DNA from 2 places in the Agrobacterium salinitolerans genome. Region 1 is predicted to be linked to the other one. Evidence: predicted binding sites of a transcription regulator. Region 1 holds the regulator's gene; the other holds the start of a gene.
The links. Region 1 encodes LexA, which represses DNA repair genes until DNA is damaged. Its sites were predicted from a motif close to TGTTCNNNNTGTGTTCNG; they were not measured.
Positions count from the first base shown of each region.

Region 2: a site for LexA is predicted at 5,522-5,539, ahead of O9X91_RS00495 (PA0069 family radical SAM protein). Genes of this name have one in related genera too.

Region 1 is NZ_JAPZLN010000003.1:292,320-300,394, reverse strand. It holds gene O9X91_RS13450 (ComEC/Rec2 family competence protein) at 1-515, shown strand, start outside; gene O9X91_RS13445 (glutathione S-transferase family protein) at 535-1,212, opposite strand; gene lexA (transcriptional repressor LexA) at 1,466-2,188, opposite strand; gene O9X91_RS13435 (ABC transporter ATP-binding protein) at 2,487-3,209, opposite strand; gene O9X91_RS13430 (branched-chain amino acid ABC transporter ATP-binding protein/permease) at 3,206-4,978, opposite strand; gene O9X91_RS13425 (branched-chain amino acid ABC transporter permease) at 4,980-6,014, opposite strand; gene O9X91_RS13420 (ABC transporter substrate-binding protein) at 6,165-7,313, opposite strand; gene O9X91_RS13415 (acyl-CoA dehydrogenase family protein) at 7,381-8,075, opposite strand, start outside.
Region 2 is NZ_JAPZLN010000001.1:99,122-107,196, forward strand. It holds gene O9X91_RS00465 (FAD-binding oxidoreductase) at 1-129, opposite strand, end outside; gene O9X91_RS00470 (aromatic ring-hydroxylating oxygenase subunit alpha) at 137-1,381, opposite strand; gene O9X91_RS00475 (DUF6656 family protein) at 1,713-2,321, shown strand; gene O9X91_RS00480 (L-threonylcarbamoyladenylate synthase) at 2,387-3,364, shown strand; gene O9X91_RS00485 (FAD-binding oxidoreductase) at 3,415-4,848, shown strand; gene O9X91_RS00490 (glycosyltransferase family protein) at 4,862-5,380, opposite strand; gene O9X91_RS00495 (PA0069 family radical SAM protein) at 5,655-6,812, shown strand; gene O9X91_RS00500 (ribonuclease HII) at 7,149-7,802, shown strand; gene O9X91_RS00505 (S41 family peptidase) at 7,885-8,075, shown strand, end outside.

The sequences.
Region 1 (8,075 bases):
AACCGCTCCCACCGGTCCTTCTCAAGATGGGGGCTCCGACAACAACCGTTGCTCTCACCACCAAATCCAAGCTGGCGCCGGAGGACATGAAGGCCGTGGCGCGGGAGATGATAACGACGCTGAGAGATGCCGCACCCGGTGTCTTCACCTGCAGAACAGGCATCTGGTGTGCGGCGCGCGCGGGAAGCGGCGAATTTATCATAGTTCTGGAAGACGGCCGGTTTGCAGGAAAAGCCTGTGATATCGCCGATATCGTCATCGTCTCCCGCAGAACCTCGTTTGCGCAATGCCGCTCGGGCGCCCTGCTGCTCAATCGCGACACATTAAGACGCATCGGCTCGGTAGAGATAAATTTCGCCGGCAGCGAACAGGCGGGGGTGGTGGGGCGGATGCGCGCGGCAACCGCCAGCACCGACAGGCCGTGGAGCGAACATCGCTATTACGACTGGAAGAGTGGCCGCTTTGACCGTGATGTGCCAGAAGCCGTCACTCAGGTGCTGACGGCATCGCAGTGAGTGCCGTCAGCATGTTTTGTCAGGCCTTGGCGCGCAGATCCGCGGTCAATTCGCCAATGCTGCCGATCTCTTCTTCATGCGGCAGATCGCGCCAGATTTCCTTCAGTCCGGCCTCATACCATTCGCGCATGGCGGGCAGGGCAAGCAGCCTGTCACAATAGGCCTTCGCCGCTGGCGAAAGATCGGCGCCATAGGTCTGGAAACGGAACGCCACCGGGCAGAAGAAGGCATCGACCGCCGTGAATTTTTGACCGGCGAGAAACGGTCCGCCGAATTTTGCGAGGCCTTCGCTCCACAGCGCATCAATGCGTTTTATGTCGGCCGCAAGCCCGGCATCGCCGCCCTTCGGTTTTACGCGGATACCGACCGACATGGGATAGAGATTGCGCAGCGAAGAGAAGCCCGCATGCATTTCACTTGCCGCCGAGCGTGACCAGGCCCGTGCCTGCTTGTCACTTGCCCAGACACCCTGATGTCTCTCGGCCAGATATTCGGCAATCGACAGCGATTCCCAAACCGTCACGCCCTCATCAACAAGGCACGGCACCTTGCCCGTCGGCGAAAAGCTGGAGAAGGCAACACCTTCGCCAAAGGGAACGAGTTTTTCATCAAAGGCGATGCCGAGCGTGCGCATCAAAACCCAGGGCCGCAGCGACCATGAGGAATAGTTCTTGTTGGCAATATAAAGATCGTACATGGCGTTTTTCCCCCGATAGGATGCGCATTTCTATATCTGCGAATGGTCTTGGAATATCGCAAAGAATCCATGGCTCCCATAACGCCAATTGATGGATGGGCCATCGTGCACAACCGCATTTTCGCAACGACGAGCGCGTTTGCCACTTAAAAAAGAAAAGGCGCATCAATTCAACGAAATGACGCGCCCTTCATCTTGCAGGCCAGATATGCCGCCGTTTAACTGTTTCGGCTTATCCAAACCGGCGGCGGCATCAATGATATCTGCGGATCAACCCAACCAGCTTGCCCTGTATCTTCACCCGATCAGGCCCGAAAATTCGGGTCTCATAGGCCGGGTTTGCAGCTTCCAGCGCGATGGAGGCTCCCTTGCGGCGGAAACGCTTCAGGGTCGCTTCTTCATCATCCACCAGCGCGACGATGATATCACCCGGATTGGCCGTATTGCCGTTGCGGATGATGACGGTATCGCCATCAAAAATGCCGGCCTCGATCATCGAATCACCCTTGACCTCCAGAGCGTAATGTTCGCCCGAACCCAGCATATCCACTGGCACAGCCACATCATGGGTGTTGTTCTGGATGGCGGAAATCGGCACACCGGCGGCGATGCGGCCCATGACCGGCACGGTGACGGCACCGCCGAGATCATTGGCAGGCGCCTTGGGGGTCGCGGCCGGCTCCGGCGCCTTCGGCTTGCCCAGGCTGCCTTCGATGACGCTCGGTGAGAAACCACGCTGCGGCCTTGCGCCCGGCGTATAGGCCTCAGGTAATTTTATCACTTCCAGCGCTCGCGCCCTGTTGGGTAGCCGGCGAATAAACCCGCGCTCTTCGAGTGCGGTAATCAGCCGGTGAATGCCGGATTTGGAAGCAAGATCGAGTGCGTCCTTCATTTCATCGAAGGAGGGCGGCACGCCGGACTCTTTCATTCTTTCATGAATGAAGAGAAGCAATTCCTGCTGTTTGCGCGTGAGCATGAGGAAAACACCCTTGAGAATCGTCGTTGAAGTCGCGAAACAAATACAGAACGAACACTATATGTTCCATATGTGTTCCGCAATCCCCTAAAATTTCGTGAAGGGTGCATCTCAGATCGTGATTTGATATTCGAAAGCGTGAACTGCCGAGAGCCGGTAGGGTTGGTGACTATTTTGATAATCGGAGGAACTGCTGTCTGAAGTGGGCAATTGAAGGCAGCTCTGTGTTTCAGGCATCCGGTACGACGATCCGTCCGTCTAAGACGGCAAATCGCTCATATCCGTTACGAGGATTTTCTTAGAGGGCGTGTTCGCCCGGTCCGAGATAGCTCGCCATCAGTGCCGGATCGACGGCGAGTTCGGCGGCCGGGCCTGAGCGGCGGACCTCGCCGAGTTCGACGAGGTAGGCCTCGTCGGCGATTTCAAGCGCGGCGCGGGCGTTCTGTTCGACGAGCAGGATGGAGACACCGGTACGACGCAGTTCGGCAACGATGCGCAGGATTTCGGCGACGATCAACGGCGCAAGCCCGAGACTAGGCTCATCCAGCAGCAAAAGCCTCGGCCGGCTCATTAGTGCCCGGGCGAGCGCCAGCATCTGCCTTTCGCCGCCGGAAAGCGTTCCGGCAAGCTGCTTGCTGCGCTCGCGAAGGCGTGGAAAGAGTGCGTGTATTTCCTCACGGGTTTCGTTGCGCTCCTGGCGTGAGCGCAGGAATCCGCCGAGCTCGATATTATCCTCGACGGTCATCGACCCGAACAATTCGCGCCTTTCCGGCACAAGGCAAAGGCCAGCGGCAACCCGGGCCTCGATGGTATCGGGCACTGGCGCGCCGTCGTAAAGAATGGTCCCGCGCGAAGGCACGACGCCCATGATGGCGTTGAGCAGCGTGGTCTTGCCCGCCCCGTTTGCGCCGATGACCGTGACGATGCTGCCGGACGTCATGGAAAGCGAGATGCCATGCACCACCTCCGCCCGGCCATAGGCAACGTGGATGTCTTTGATGTCGAGTAGATGTCCGCTCACGCTGCACCCCCAAGATAAGCCGCGATCACGGCTGGATGTTGCCTGATTTCAGCCGGCTTGCCTTCGGCGATCAGGGTGCCAAAATCGAGGACGACGATGTGATCGACCAGCCCCATGACGAAACCCATGTCATGCTCGACGAGCAGCACGCTCACGCCCTCGGCCCGCAGTTTTTTCAGCAGTGTGGCGAGCTCCTGCTTTTCGCCGTGGCGCAGACCGGCCGCCGGTTCGTCGAGCAGCAGAAGCGTCGGGTTGAGGCAGAGCGCGCGGGCAATTTCCAGAATTCGGATCTGCCCGAGAGCGAGGTCGCCGGCGGGACGGTCGCGATGAGCACCGAGACCGACGCGATCGAGCTGATGGGCGGCTTCGGCAAGCAGCGCCCGCTCCTGTTTTCGCTCCAGCCGTAAGAAGCTCCGGAAAACGCCGGCATTGCCACGCAGATGCGCGCCGAGAGCGACATTTTCGAGCACCGACATGGTTGGAAGGACCTTGGCATGCTGAAAGGTTCTGGCGATGCCGCGTTTGGCGATCAGCCGGGGATTGAGGCCTGAGAGCTTCTGTCCCTGATAGGTGACGTTGCCGCCGGAAAGGCCGAGGATGCCGGTGATGAGATTGAAAGTCGTGCTCTTGCCGGCGCCGTTCGGGCCGATCAGGCCGACGATCTGCCCGGCCTTGATATCGAAGCTGACATCGTTGACCGCCGTCAGTCCGCCAAATGTCTTCCGCACCCGATCGACCCCGACCAGCGGACTGCCGGGCGCAGGCATGTCCCGCGTTTCAAGACTGGCGCCGTCGCGGCGGATGGCGCGCGGCGGCCGGGCAGGCAGGTATTTTTCCAGAAGTGGCCAAAGACCGTCTCGGGAGAGCTGCAGGATCAGGACGAGCAGCACGCCGAACACGATCATTTCTACATTCACCGAGGTGCCGACAAGGCCGGGCAGGACCCGTTGCAGCACCTCTTTCAACACCAGCACCACGGCTGCGCCGAAGATGGCGCCCACAACCCGGCCCGAACCACCGACGACGGCCATCAGCATATAGGTGATGCCCATGTCGAGCCCGAAAGGCGTCGGGTTTATCGACCGCTGCATATGGGCGTAAAGCCAGCCGGACAGCGCTGCTACAACGGCTGCGAAGACGAAGACGGTCAGTTTGGCCCGCTCGATATTCACGCCGAACGCCTCCGCTGCCTGCGAGCCGCCACGCAGGGCGCGAATGCCGCGCCCGACACGGCTGTCGAGCAGGTTCTGCGCGCCGATCGCCACGGCAACGACGAATATCCAGATCACGTAATAGATCGAGCTGCTGCTCATCAGCGGTTCGTTGCCGACCGAGAGTGGTGGAATGCCGGAGATCCCGTCATACCGGCCGAGGAGCTCGATGCGACCGAAAAGGTAATAGATCGCAAGCCCCCAGGCGATGGTGCCGAGCGGCAGGTAGTGTCCGGAAAGCCTGACTGTCATCAGCCCTAGCGGCAGGGCCACGATGACGCCGACAACGAGAGACAGCGGTAGCGTGAGCCAGGGTGAAAAGCCGTAGGCCGTGGTCAGAACCGCCGTCGTATAGGCGCCGAAACCGCAAAAGGCCGCCTGGCCGAAGGAGGTCATGCCACCAACGCCGGTCAACAGCACGAGCCCGATGGCGACCAGAGATGCAAGCCCAATATTGTTGGCGAGCGTCACCCAGAATGGTGGAACCGGCAGCAGCGGGAAGGCGGCGACGAGAAGAAGCGCGGCAATGGCGGGATAAAGGTGTCTGCCGAGGGTCATATCACTCTTCCTCATGATGGCTGGCGCCGAAGGAAAGCCAGATCAGCACCGGCACGATGAGACCGAACACGATGATTTCCTTGAAATCGCTGGCGAAGAAGGACGCGAAGGCCTCAATCAGCCCGACGCCGATCGCGGCAATGGCAGTAACGGGAAAGCTCGCCATGCCACCGAGAATGGCAGCAACGAAGCCCTTGAGGCCGATCAGGAAGCCCGTGTCGTAGAAGATGGTGGTGATTGGACCGATCAGCACGCCTGATATGGCCGCGATTGCGGCGGCAAGCACAAAGGCGGTGACACCGGTCAGTTCCGTTCGAACACCGACAAGTCGCGCGCCGAGCCGGTTAATGGCCGTCGCTTTCAGGGCCTTGCCAAGCAACGTCTTTTCGAAGAAGAAGTAGAGGCCGACCATCACGAGGATCGTCGCGAGATAGATGAAGATGCTTTGCGCGCTGACGAGCATCGGTCCAAGCGTGAAACCGGCATCGCTCAATGGCGCTGCACGCAGCCCCTCCGGACCAAAAAAAGCAAGCCCGAGGCCCATCAGCGCCAGATGCACGCCAACGGAAGCGATGAGAAGCACAAGCACGGAGGCGTCGGCAAGCGGTCGGTAGGCGATACGATAGACGTAATATCCCATCGGGGCGATGATGGCGATGGTGATGAGAGCGCGCAGGAACGATGGCAGCTGCATGGGTGCCAGAATGGCGACCAGCCCATAGATCAGACCCGGGAGCGCAAGGTTGATGGCCATCGCGCGCAGCAGCGGCGAAAGGCGCATGCCCCGCCGCATTCCCCAAAGGTCGAGAACGAGGGCCACAGCGCCCATGCACAACAGCAGCTTCAGCGTGCCAGGCACGCGCCCGGCATCGAGCAGCGCCAGCGTCAGCGCGCCATGGGCGACAAACTCACCTTGCGGAATGAAGATCACCCGGGTGACGGCGAAGACCAGAACGATAGCGAGCCCCAGCAGCGCGTAGATCGCGCCATTGGTGACGCCGTCCTGGATCAGGAATGTGGCAATAGTCGCGTCCAAAATGCACCCTTTGGTTTGGCTCTCGGTAAGGCGTGACGAATAGTTCAAGTGCAGGCGATCCGGGGCCGGTTTCGCCACGGCACGCGGCGTTTTCCCTCGTGGGGTAGGCCGGGGAGACAGGCTCCCCGACGGTGTTTCCAGTCCCGCGGATTATTTATCGTCGGGCAGCAGTACGAACTTTCCGTCTTTCGCCGTCAGCAGCACGACGCCCCGCTGGTCGAGGCCATAATGATCGTCGGCCGTGAATTCGTAGACACCGTGCGTGGCGTTATACGGCCCGTTTGTTTCGATGGCATCGCGCAGTGCCATGCGGAATTCGGGCGTGCCGGGCTTTGCCTTCTTGAGCGCAACCGGAACGGCCTTCTTGAGAATCACCATCACATCCCAGACATGCGAGCCGAACTGGGTTCGGGCGTTTGCGCCGAACTTGGCCTCGAGAGCCTTGAGATAGGCAAGGCCCTGTTCCTTGGTGGGCGAGCTATCCGGTTGATCTTCCGCGACCATGACCGGGCCAGAGGAAAACACGGTGTTCTCAACAGCCTTGCCGGCGATCCGCAGGAAATCGAAGGTGACTGCACCCGAAACGACATAAATCTTGCCCTTGAAGCCGCGTTCGCGCACGCCGATCTGGGGCAGGGCAGCACCCGTGCCCGATGCGCCGATGAAGACGGCATCCGGACGTGCGGCAAGCGACTTCAGTACCTGGCCGGAAACAGAGGTGTCGGCGCGGGCATAACGCTCCTCCGCAACCAGTTCGAGACCATAGTCCTTACCCGTGGTCTTCAGCGCATCGACCCACTGCTGGCCGTAGGAATCGGCAAAACCGATAAAGGCGACACGTTTGATACCGTCCTTCTGCATGCGGGCGAACATGCTCTTCACCAGGACGGTTGAGAACTGCGGCATGACGAAGTTCCATTTCTTCGCGGCCGTTGGCGGAATTGGCGAGAGCGCGAAATGCGGCACTTCCGTCTCATTCGCCACGCCTGCGACAGCAATCGCGGCCGGCGTGAGGGCAGAACCGACGATGACATCCACCTTGTCGTCACTGGCAAAGCGACGCGCATTGGTGGTTGCAACCGAGGGATCACCGGCATCGTCGAGCAGGATGACCTTCAGCTTTTCACCGTCGATTTCGGACGGCCACAATTCGATCGACTGTTTGAGCGGTATACCCAGCGCAGCGCCCGGTCCGGTCGTGGGTATGGTCACACCAACGGTGATATCGGCGAAAGCCGAGCCTGCCGTCATCGTCAGGGCAACAGCCGTTGCCACCCATGTCATTATACGCTTTTTCATTGTCTCTCCTCCCAATGAGCGGACGTTCACGAACGCCCGGAAAATGCATTTCAATATATCGTCGAGATCAGGCCGCTTCTCCCGCCGTCGATTGCTGCAGCGCTGAAACGGCCTCCACCCGAACAGCCAGCCAGGCGGCGAAAGCGTCCCATGCGGCGTTCAGATAGGCGTTGGCCTGCCAGAGGCCCGCCTCAGGCTGATCCACGAGTGCGGCCGTGCGCTGGCTCTCGGCCTCGAACGCGTTAAGCGTTGCCTCCGCGGCTCTTGCTGTTGCAGCCGGACAATTGGCGAGATCCTCGCGGGCGCGTTTCAGAAAAACGTCGAGGCCTTTTCCGCCTTCTCGCCACAGCCGGCGGGTCAGAAGGTCGATGGCCTGCATGCCGGTGGTGCCTTCGTAAATGGTCATCACGCGCGCATCGCGCAGATATTGCTCCAGTGGCCATTCCCGCGTGTAACCCGCCCCGCCCAAGATCTGTATGGCCTGATTGGAGACTGTGAAGCCGGCATCCGCGCCGAAATTCTTGACGAGCGGCAAGAGCCAGCGCGACAGCGCCTGCAAATCGTCGCGCAAATTCTCGTCCGGCTCAAGGCGCGCGAGGTCCATGACGGTGGCAAGTTCGAGCGTTGCAGCACGCAGGGTTTCCGTGCGCAGCCGTGCCTCTTCGAGCTGGCGGCGGACATCGGGATGGTGTGCGATCGGGATGGCCGGTTTTGCCGGATCGCCACCCTGGTGACGCTCCTGCGCGTAGGTCTCCGCAATGT
Region 2 (8,075 bases), on a different contig from region 1:
CTCCGAACGGAACAGAAACGTCATCACATCCGCCGTCTCGGGCGTCACCGAGATGCATTCCAGAAGCTGGAGCTTGTCGCTCCAGGGCTTCATCTCATCAATATGTTTATAGGTCACAACCATATTCATCTTCGCATCACGCTACAGCCGAAAGCCGGGACTTGTCGCCCGAGAGCCGGTCGATCATGAAATCGGAATACCAGTTGACGAACTGCATCACGCCACCTTCGTCCTCCATGGAATAGGGGCCGGGCTCATAGGCGGGGGAACGGATGCCGAAGGCATTTTCCTCGACGATGCGGCGATCCTGATCGTTGGTCTCGTTCCAGACGTGGGTGAGGTCTTCGAGATCGTAGTCCACGCCTTCGACGGCATCCTTGTGCACCAGCCATTTGGTGGTGACCATGGTCTCCGTGGCGCTGAGCGGCAGCACACGGAAGGAAATGGTGTGGTCGCCGAGGAAGTGGTTCCAGGTCGTCGGGTAATGGAACAGCAACAGCGCGCCGATATGGCTGATGCTCACATCATCAGACAGCGGCCGACGCACGGCGGGCTTGCCGGACATGGTGTAGCTTTCCGCCTCACCGATCAGCGGCATACGGGCGACGCGGAACTGTCCGTTCTTGTCGATCTTGAAACGGCTCGGCAGGCCGGCGGCCTCGCAGCGCGCCCAGTGGCCGCCGATCTCGGGATCGCTCGCACCGCCGTCCGTTCCCGTCACGCTCGGGTTTTCGGGATAGGTGCGGCACAGTTCCGGGTGGTTTGCGGCGCAATGGTAGCACTCGCGGTTATTTTCCCAGACGAGCTTCCAGTTGCCCTTTTCGATGATCGTGCTCTCATGCGCGACCTTCGCCTCCCAGATACGGTGCGGGGCCATGTAGCTCTCGACTTCCTTGCGCATCGGCTCGAAATCGGCCGGCTGATCGGCGAGGCAGATAAAGACGTAACCGGCGACGGTTTCGCAGGCGACCGGCTTCAGGCCAAAATCGCCCTTGTCGAACTCTTCGCCCATATGGCGCGCAAACAGCAGCTTGCCGTCGAGATCATAGGTCCACTGATGATAGGGACAGACAAGGCGGGCCGACTGGCCCTTCTGCGTGGTGCAGACGCGGGAGCCGCGATGGCGGCAGGAATTGTGGAAAGCGCGGATTTGCCCGTCACGGCCGCGAACGATGACCACAGAATAAGCGCCGACCTGCACAGTGAAATAGCTGCCGGACTTCTGGACTTCGCAATCATGGCCGACAAACAGCCAGTCGCGATACCAGATGGTTTCCATGTCCAGTTTGAAATAATCCGGGTCCGTGTAGAAGGGCTGCTCCAGGCTGAAGCCTTCGCGGCGGTTTTTCAGCTGGCGCAATACGGTATCACGCAATTCCATGGCCAAATCCTCGATCAAACCGCCCTGCCCGACACCATTTGCGGGGTTGCGGAAGCATGTACTCATCTAAACACCGGCGGTCATTTGCGGCAGCACAGACAGCGACATCGGCTTCCGCATTGGCGACAAATTGCGACATGCGCAATCCGCCGCCACAAGCCATTCCACTGCTAAATCCGACAGCTATTTAGCGCCTGCAACGACGTCGCAATATGACGCATAATACTGCACTCTTTACTCCCCACCCGTAAGAAAACGGGGGATGCGGCGCAACGGAGTATTAACGCACCCCAATTTATCTTGCCGGACCGCAGCAACGAGGGTGTTCCTGGTGGAGAAGGCGACACGCATACGCTATTTCGATGCGAGCAGGCATTCGGTCGCACCGATACGCTCGAAGACCGCGCATTCCGATTTTCTGCGGACAGGGCGCATCAGCCGTTATGAAGAGCGATGGCTGCCGAAAGAACGTGCCTATTACAGCCATGACGAAGTGGCTGCTCTGACGGGGCGAAAGCTGGAAGCTGCCGCCGACGCCACCCACAGCCGTCTGAACGGCTTTCACCAGTCCATCCGTTTTCCGAAGATGGTTTTTCACCATCTGCTCAATGACCGGCCGCATCTCGGCTATTGTCACGTCACGGCGGCGAAAACCAGCTTCGATGCCGAGCGCCATGTGCTCTGGTCCTTTTATTTCGCGAATTTCTTCGCCGAGCTGAGCGGGGCTGAAAACTTCTTCGAAAATATCGATGCGCGCTACTCGCGGATGTATTTCGCCGTCGCCATCAACGCGCTTCCCGACCAGGAGGTCGCCGTCGATACCTCCGTGCATCGCGGCGGCCTGCTGTTCCAGACCCACGATCCGCGCGTGGCGTTGAAAAACGTACTGATGCTTGGCGCGCGGTCCGAGGAGATGCGCAGGATCATCAAGGCGATATAAAAGCCGCGATAGCGATTTCCATTCCAGCCTGAAATACGCTATTGACCGCCCTGAAAGGCAGCATCATGGCGCGTCACATCAACATTGAACATGAGCGGGAAACAGCCCTGCAAGCATCCGTGGCGGAGCTTGCCGCCGGCCAACCCATCGCCCTGCCGACGGAAACCGTCTACGGCCTTGCCGCCGACGCCACCAATCCGGCGGCGATCACCCGCATTTACGAGACGAAAGGCCGGCCGCAGTTCAACCCCCTGATCTGCCACATGGCCGATATCGCCATGGCCGAACGTTACGCCGTCTTCGATCCCATATCGCTGAAGCTCGCAAAGGCCTTCTGGCCCGGCCCGCTGACGCTGGTGCTGCCGCTGAAGGCGGGAAGCGACATTCATTCGCTGGCGACGGCCGGGCTCGATACGGTCGGTATTCGTGTGCCGCAGGGTTTTGCCGGTGATCTGATCCGCCGATTCGACAGGCCGCTCGCCGCCCCCAGCGCCAATAGTTCCGGCAAAATCAGCCCGACAAGTGCAGCCCATGTGGAGGCGGATCTTGGCCAGAAGATCAATCTCATTCTCGATGGCGGCGCGGCCACCGTCGGCGTCGAATCCACCATCGTCAAGGTGGAGGAGGATGGCCGGGTGCGGCTGCTTCGTCCCGGCGGCGTCATCACCGAGGATATAGAACGCGTTGCGGGAAAAAACCTCGAACGGCCGAAAAATGCCGCCGCCGCCATTGAGGCGCCGGGAATGCTGGCATCACATTATGCGCCGGGTGCGGCCGTGCGCCTTCACGCCACATCGGTTCGGCCAGATGAAGCGCTGATCCGATTCGGCAGCGTCGCCATTGCCGGCGAAGAGATGGCGCGCGCCGTGCTCGATCTCAGCCCTTCCGGCGATCTTGCCGAGGCCGCCGCCAATCTGTTCGACTATCTGAAAGCCGCCGATGCAAGCGGCGCAGACATGATCGCCATCACCGCCATTCCCACCCATGGCCTCGGAGAGGCGATCAACGACCGCCTGTCCCGCGCCGCCGCGCCGCGAGGCTAACGGCGCCCAATCCTTTCGCCCATGTTTCAAAAGCCAGCGAGACGCCGCCCATGACGACCACCGCCATCCCCTCCTCCGACATTCTCGACCGCTTTGCCGTCATTGTCGGCGAAAAGAACGCGGTCCGCGACGCGGCGGAAATGGCGCCGCGCCTCGTGGAAAATCGCGGGCTTTATCGCGGCGCCTCGCCGCTGCTCATCAAGCCCGGTTCGGTCGAAGAGGTTGCCGCCATCCTCAAGCTCGCCAGCGAAACCGGCACCGCCATCGTGCCGCAGACCGGCAACACCGGCCTCGTGGGCGGACAGACACCGCGCGCTGATGGCACCGACATCATCCTGTCGCTGGAGCGCATGAACCGCGTTCGCGATATCGATCCGGTCGCCAATATCATCGTGGCGGATGCCGGCTGCATTCTCGATGACATTCACAAGGCTGCTGATTCCGTGGAGCGGATGTTCCCGCTGTCGCTCGGCTCTCAAGGGTCCTGCCGCATCGGCGGCAATCTCGCCACCAATGCCGGCGGCACGGCGGTGCTCGCTTATGGCAATATGCGCCAGCTCTGCCTCGGGCTGGAAGTCGTGCTGCCGACCGGCGAAATCTGGAACGGGCTGCGCCGGCTGAAAAAGGATAATACGGGTTACGATCTGCGCGATCTCTTCATCGGTTCCGAAGGCACGCTTGGCATCATCACCGGCGCGGTGCTGAAGCTCTTCCCGAAGCCACTCGGCCATCAGGTGGCCTTTGCGGGGCTCACCTCCACCGAAGACGCGCTGAAACTGTTCGAAATGGCTTCCAATCTCTGCGGCACGGCGCTGACCGGCTTCGAACTCATGCCGCGAATCGGCGTCGAATTCACCGCCCGGCATATTCCCGGCGTGCGCGATCCGCTGGAACAGCCGCACAATTGGTACGCGCTCATCGATATCTCCACCTCCGATTCGGCCGAGACGGCGGATAGCATGATGCAATCGCTGCTGGAGCGCGGTTTTGAGGCCGGGCTGGTTCAGGATGCGGTGATCGCCGCGTCCGAAGCGCAGCGGCAGGCGCTCTGGCATATGCGCGAAAGCATGTCGGAGGCGCAGAAACCCGAAGGCGGCTCGATCAAGCACGATGTTTCCGTTCCGGTGTCGAAAATACCGGAATTCATGGCGACGGCGGAAAAGGCGGTTCTTGCCACCATCCCGGGCGCCCGCGTCTGCGCCTTCGGACACCTGGGCGACGGCAATATTCACTACAATATTTCCCAGCCTGTGGGAGCCGACAAGGCCGAATTCATTGGCCGCTGGCGGGACATGAACGAGATCGTACATGGCATCGTGCTGTCGCTCGGCGGCTCCATTTCGGCCGAACACGGCATCGGGCAATTGAAGCGCGACGAGCTGGCGGCCATCCGCCCCGGCATCGAAATGGAACTGATGCGGCGCATCAAGCACGCTTTCGATCCCGCCGGCATCATGAACCCCGGCAAGGTTCTGGCCGGCTAAAGCGGCCTCAAGCTTACGCCGAGGCCCGCAGCGCCCAGGCGGGCACCATTTCCGCATTCAGCCGGCGCGGCTTCTGCGTGCCGACAAATTGCGTCAGGCTCATGCCCGATTTCGCAATCGACACCGCATGCTTCTTTGGCAGAAGATATCCATGTTCCAATGGCGGAATACGCCGCAGCATACGGCTGAGGACATTGCGCCGGTGATAGCGCGAGGGCGAAAAGCGGGCCGGCTGCGCGCAGATCGCCACATATTCGAGAATCTCGTCGATCCAGCCCGCCTGCGGGCGCGCGCCGGGCTCAATCAGAAGCAGCCAGCCGCCGCGTGCAGACTTCACCACGTCTTCGATGTCCCACTGCCCATAAAAACGGCAGCCGGCGGCATCGGCGACGCGCGACGATCCATCGCGCGAGCCGTGATCGAGAATCACAACATCGCTTACAAGCCCTTCCACGGCCCCGGTGACGAGCGCAGACAATGTGTGCGCCAGTTCCGGCTCGTGATCCCGGCATTCCATTATGACTGTCAACATCTGCATAGCTCTAACGCATCGCACAATAAATTGCCACTACGCTCGTCGCGGTAAAAATCCAAGGCTGTCCTTGCCCACCTGGCGCACAGTCTCCGGACGGGGCCGCGCCCACCTCTGGAGAACGAGCCGAATTTGCAATTTTGTTCTTGTATTGTTCTCATTCCTGATGTAGGAATTTAATCATTCGGAAGGCGGTTGAAAGCCTGCCCGGATGGAAACGGTTTAGGGCGTTGAGCGTGCCTCGAAAGGCGTGCGGCGTCCTGGGAGCATCCAGATGAGAAACCATACGCTTTCGGGGCAGGCTGCATTCCAGCCAAGCCATATGCCGGATATTGCCAATGCGCTGGCCGATGCATCCGGCCTGCGCATCGAGATCGACCGCCGTCGCGGCCGTGGCGCCGGGCTGAACCCGGATGGACGCTTCGAGACCCTGCAGCACGAGGTTTTCGACGATGGCTGGCAGACTCTCGAGGACATGCCGGAATTCCGCACCGAGGTGCAGGTGGAAAAGCCGCGCAGCATCATCACCCGCAATGAATCGCCCGACATCCCCTTCGACCGCTCCATCAATCCCTATCGCGGCTGCGAACATGGCTGCATCTATTGCTTTGCGCGCCCTACGCACAGCTATATGGGGCTTTCGGCCGGGCTGGATTTCGAGGCCAAGCTCTTCGCCAAGCCGGATGCGGCAAAGCTGCTGGAACGGGAACTGGCGAAGCCGGGCTACAAGCCGCGGGTGATCGCCATCGGCACCAATACCGATCCCTATCAGCCGATCGAGCGCGAATGGCGCATCATGCGGCAGATACTGGAAGTGCTCGCCAAGGCCGATCATCCCGTCGCCATCGTCACCAAATCGGCGCTGATCAAGCGGGATATCGATATTCTCGCGCCCATGGCCAAGAAGGGGCTCGCCAAGGTCGGTATTTCCGTCACCACGCTGGACCGGAAGCTCGCGCGCAACATGGAACCGCGCGCCGCCACGCCGGAGAAGCGGCTGGAAGCCGTCAAGGCGCTGACCGATGCCGGCATTCCCGTGGCCGTGATGATGGCGCCCGTCATTCCGGCGCTCAACGATCATGAGATCGAACGTATTCTCGAGGCCGGCAAGGCCGCCGGTGCGACCGAGGCGTCTTATGTGCTTTTGCGGTTGCCGCTGGAGGTGAGCCCGCTCTTCCGCGATTGGCTGCTGCGCAACTATCCGGACCGCTACCGTCATGTCATGTCGCTGGTGCGCTCCATGCGTGACGGCAAAGACTATGACGCGGAATTCGGGAAACGCATGAAGGGTGCCGGCCCCTATGCCTGGCAGATAGGCAGGCGTTTCGAGATGGCGACAAAAAGGCTCGGCCTCATCCGCCGTGGCATCCACCTGCGCGACGATCTCTTCGTGCCGCCGGGCGGTGCAGGCGTGCAATTGTCGCTGCTTTGAAAGACCGATGCTGAAAAGAACTCCGCCTGATCGAAGCACCATACGGAACGTGCGGCGATATCAGGCAGACTATGACAGGGAGCGGTGGCCTCTTTTATAGACCCGCCACACTCCCACGAAATGCCCGGTGGGTTTTCCCTGGCCTGCCGGACATTGCCCCCGGAACCGCCGCCTCGCGTGCGATCGTTTTTCCTCCGCCGCCCCGTTGGAGGATCAAAGGTCATGATGACCTCAGGGGCACGGTGAGCCACGCCCCTTGACCCCGGCTCACCGCGCCTGTCATCGCCCGCTTCCGGGGGCTTGCAGGAGATCGGGTGTGTATGCGAGTTTCGCCGCATGAAACGCACGGCCACACCCGATTCTCCTGCTCTTTTCGACCTTGCCGATACCGGCCCGGATTTTTCCTTCGAACTGGAAGCGAAAAAGAAGGGCCTCTGGCCCGTGGCCGGCACGGATGAGGCAGGCCGGGGACCTCTAGCCGGACCGGTGGTTGCGGCAGCCGTCATTCTCGATCCGGACAATATTCCCAAGGGTATGGACGATTCCAAGAAGCTGACGAAGCAGAAACGGGAAAGCTTGTTCGTCCAGATCATGGAAAGCTCGATCGTATCCGTCGCCTCCTCCGGCCCCGGCCTGATCGACAGCATGAATATCCTGCGCGCCAGCCTCGACGCCATGCGCCGCGCCGTGCTGGGCCTCGAAATCTCCCCTGCCCTCGTTTTGGCCGACGGCCGCGACCGCCCGCCCGGCATCGCCTGCGAAGCCAAGGCCGTCATCAAGGGCGATTCCCGCTCCCTCTCCATCGCCGCCGCCTCGATCGTCGCCAAGGTGACCCGCGACCGGATGATGGAACGTGCCGGCGTGGTGCACACCTCTTACGGCTTCGAAGGCCATGCCGGTTACGGCACGCCGGCCCACCTGCGCGCTATCGAAAGCCACGGGCCTTGCGCGCTGCACCGGATGAGTTTCAGGCCACTGAAGCGGGATTGATGACAACTAATGGAGTTCCAACCAGAACAACCGCTATCGACCCGATCTGGACATCGACGAGCAACTATGCGCACCGTAAATCATGTCCCTGACGCAAGATCTCGAGAAAATTCTGGACACCGTCCTGCCAATCGATCCCAGCTTTCGACGGATCGAACAGGCGGCGATAGACAGCTGCATTTGTGACACTCGACGATATGCTTTGGAGGGCTCCAAAGAGGCCTTTCTGTTTTCTGCGATGCGCCTGCTCGCACTTCCTCAAAACGGACATAC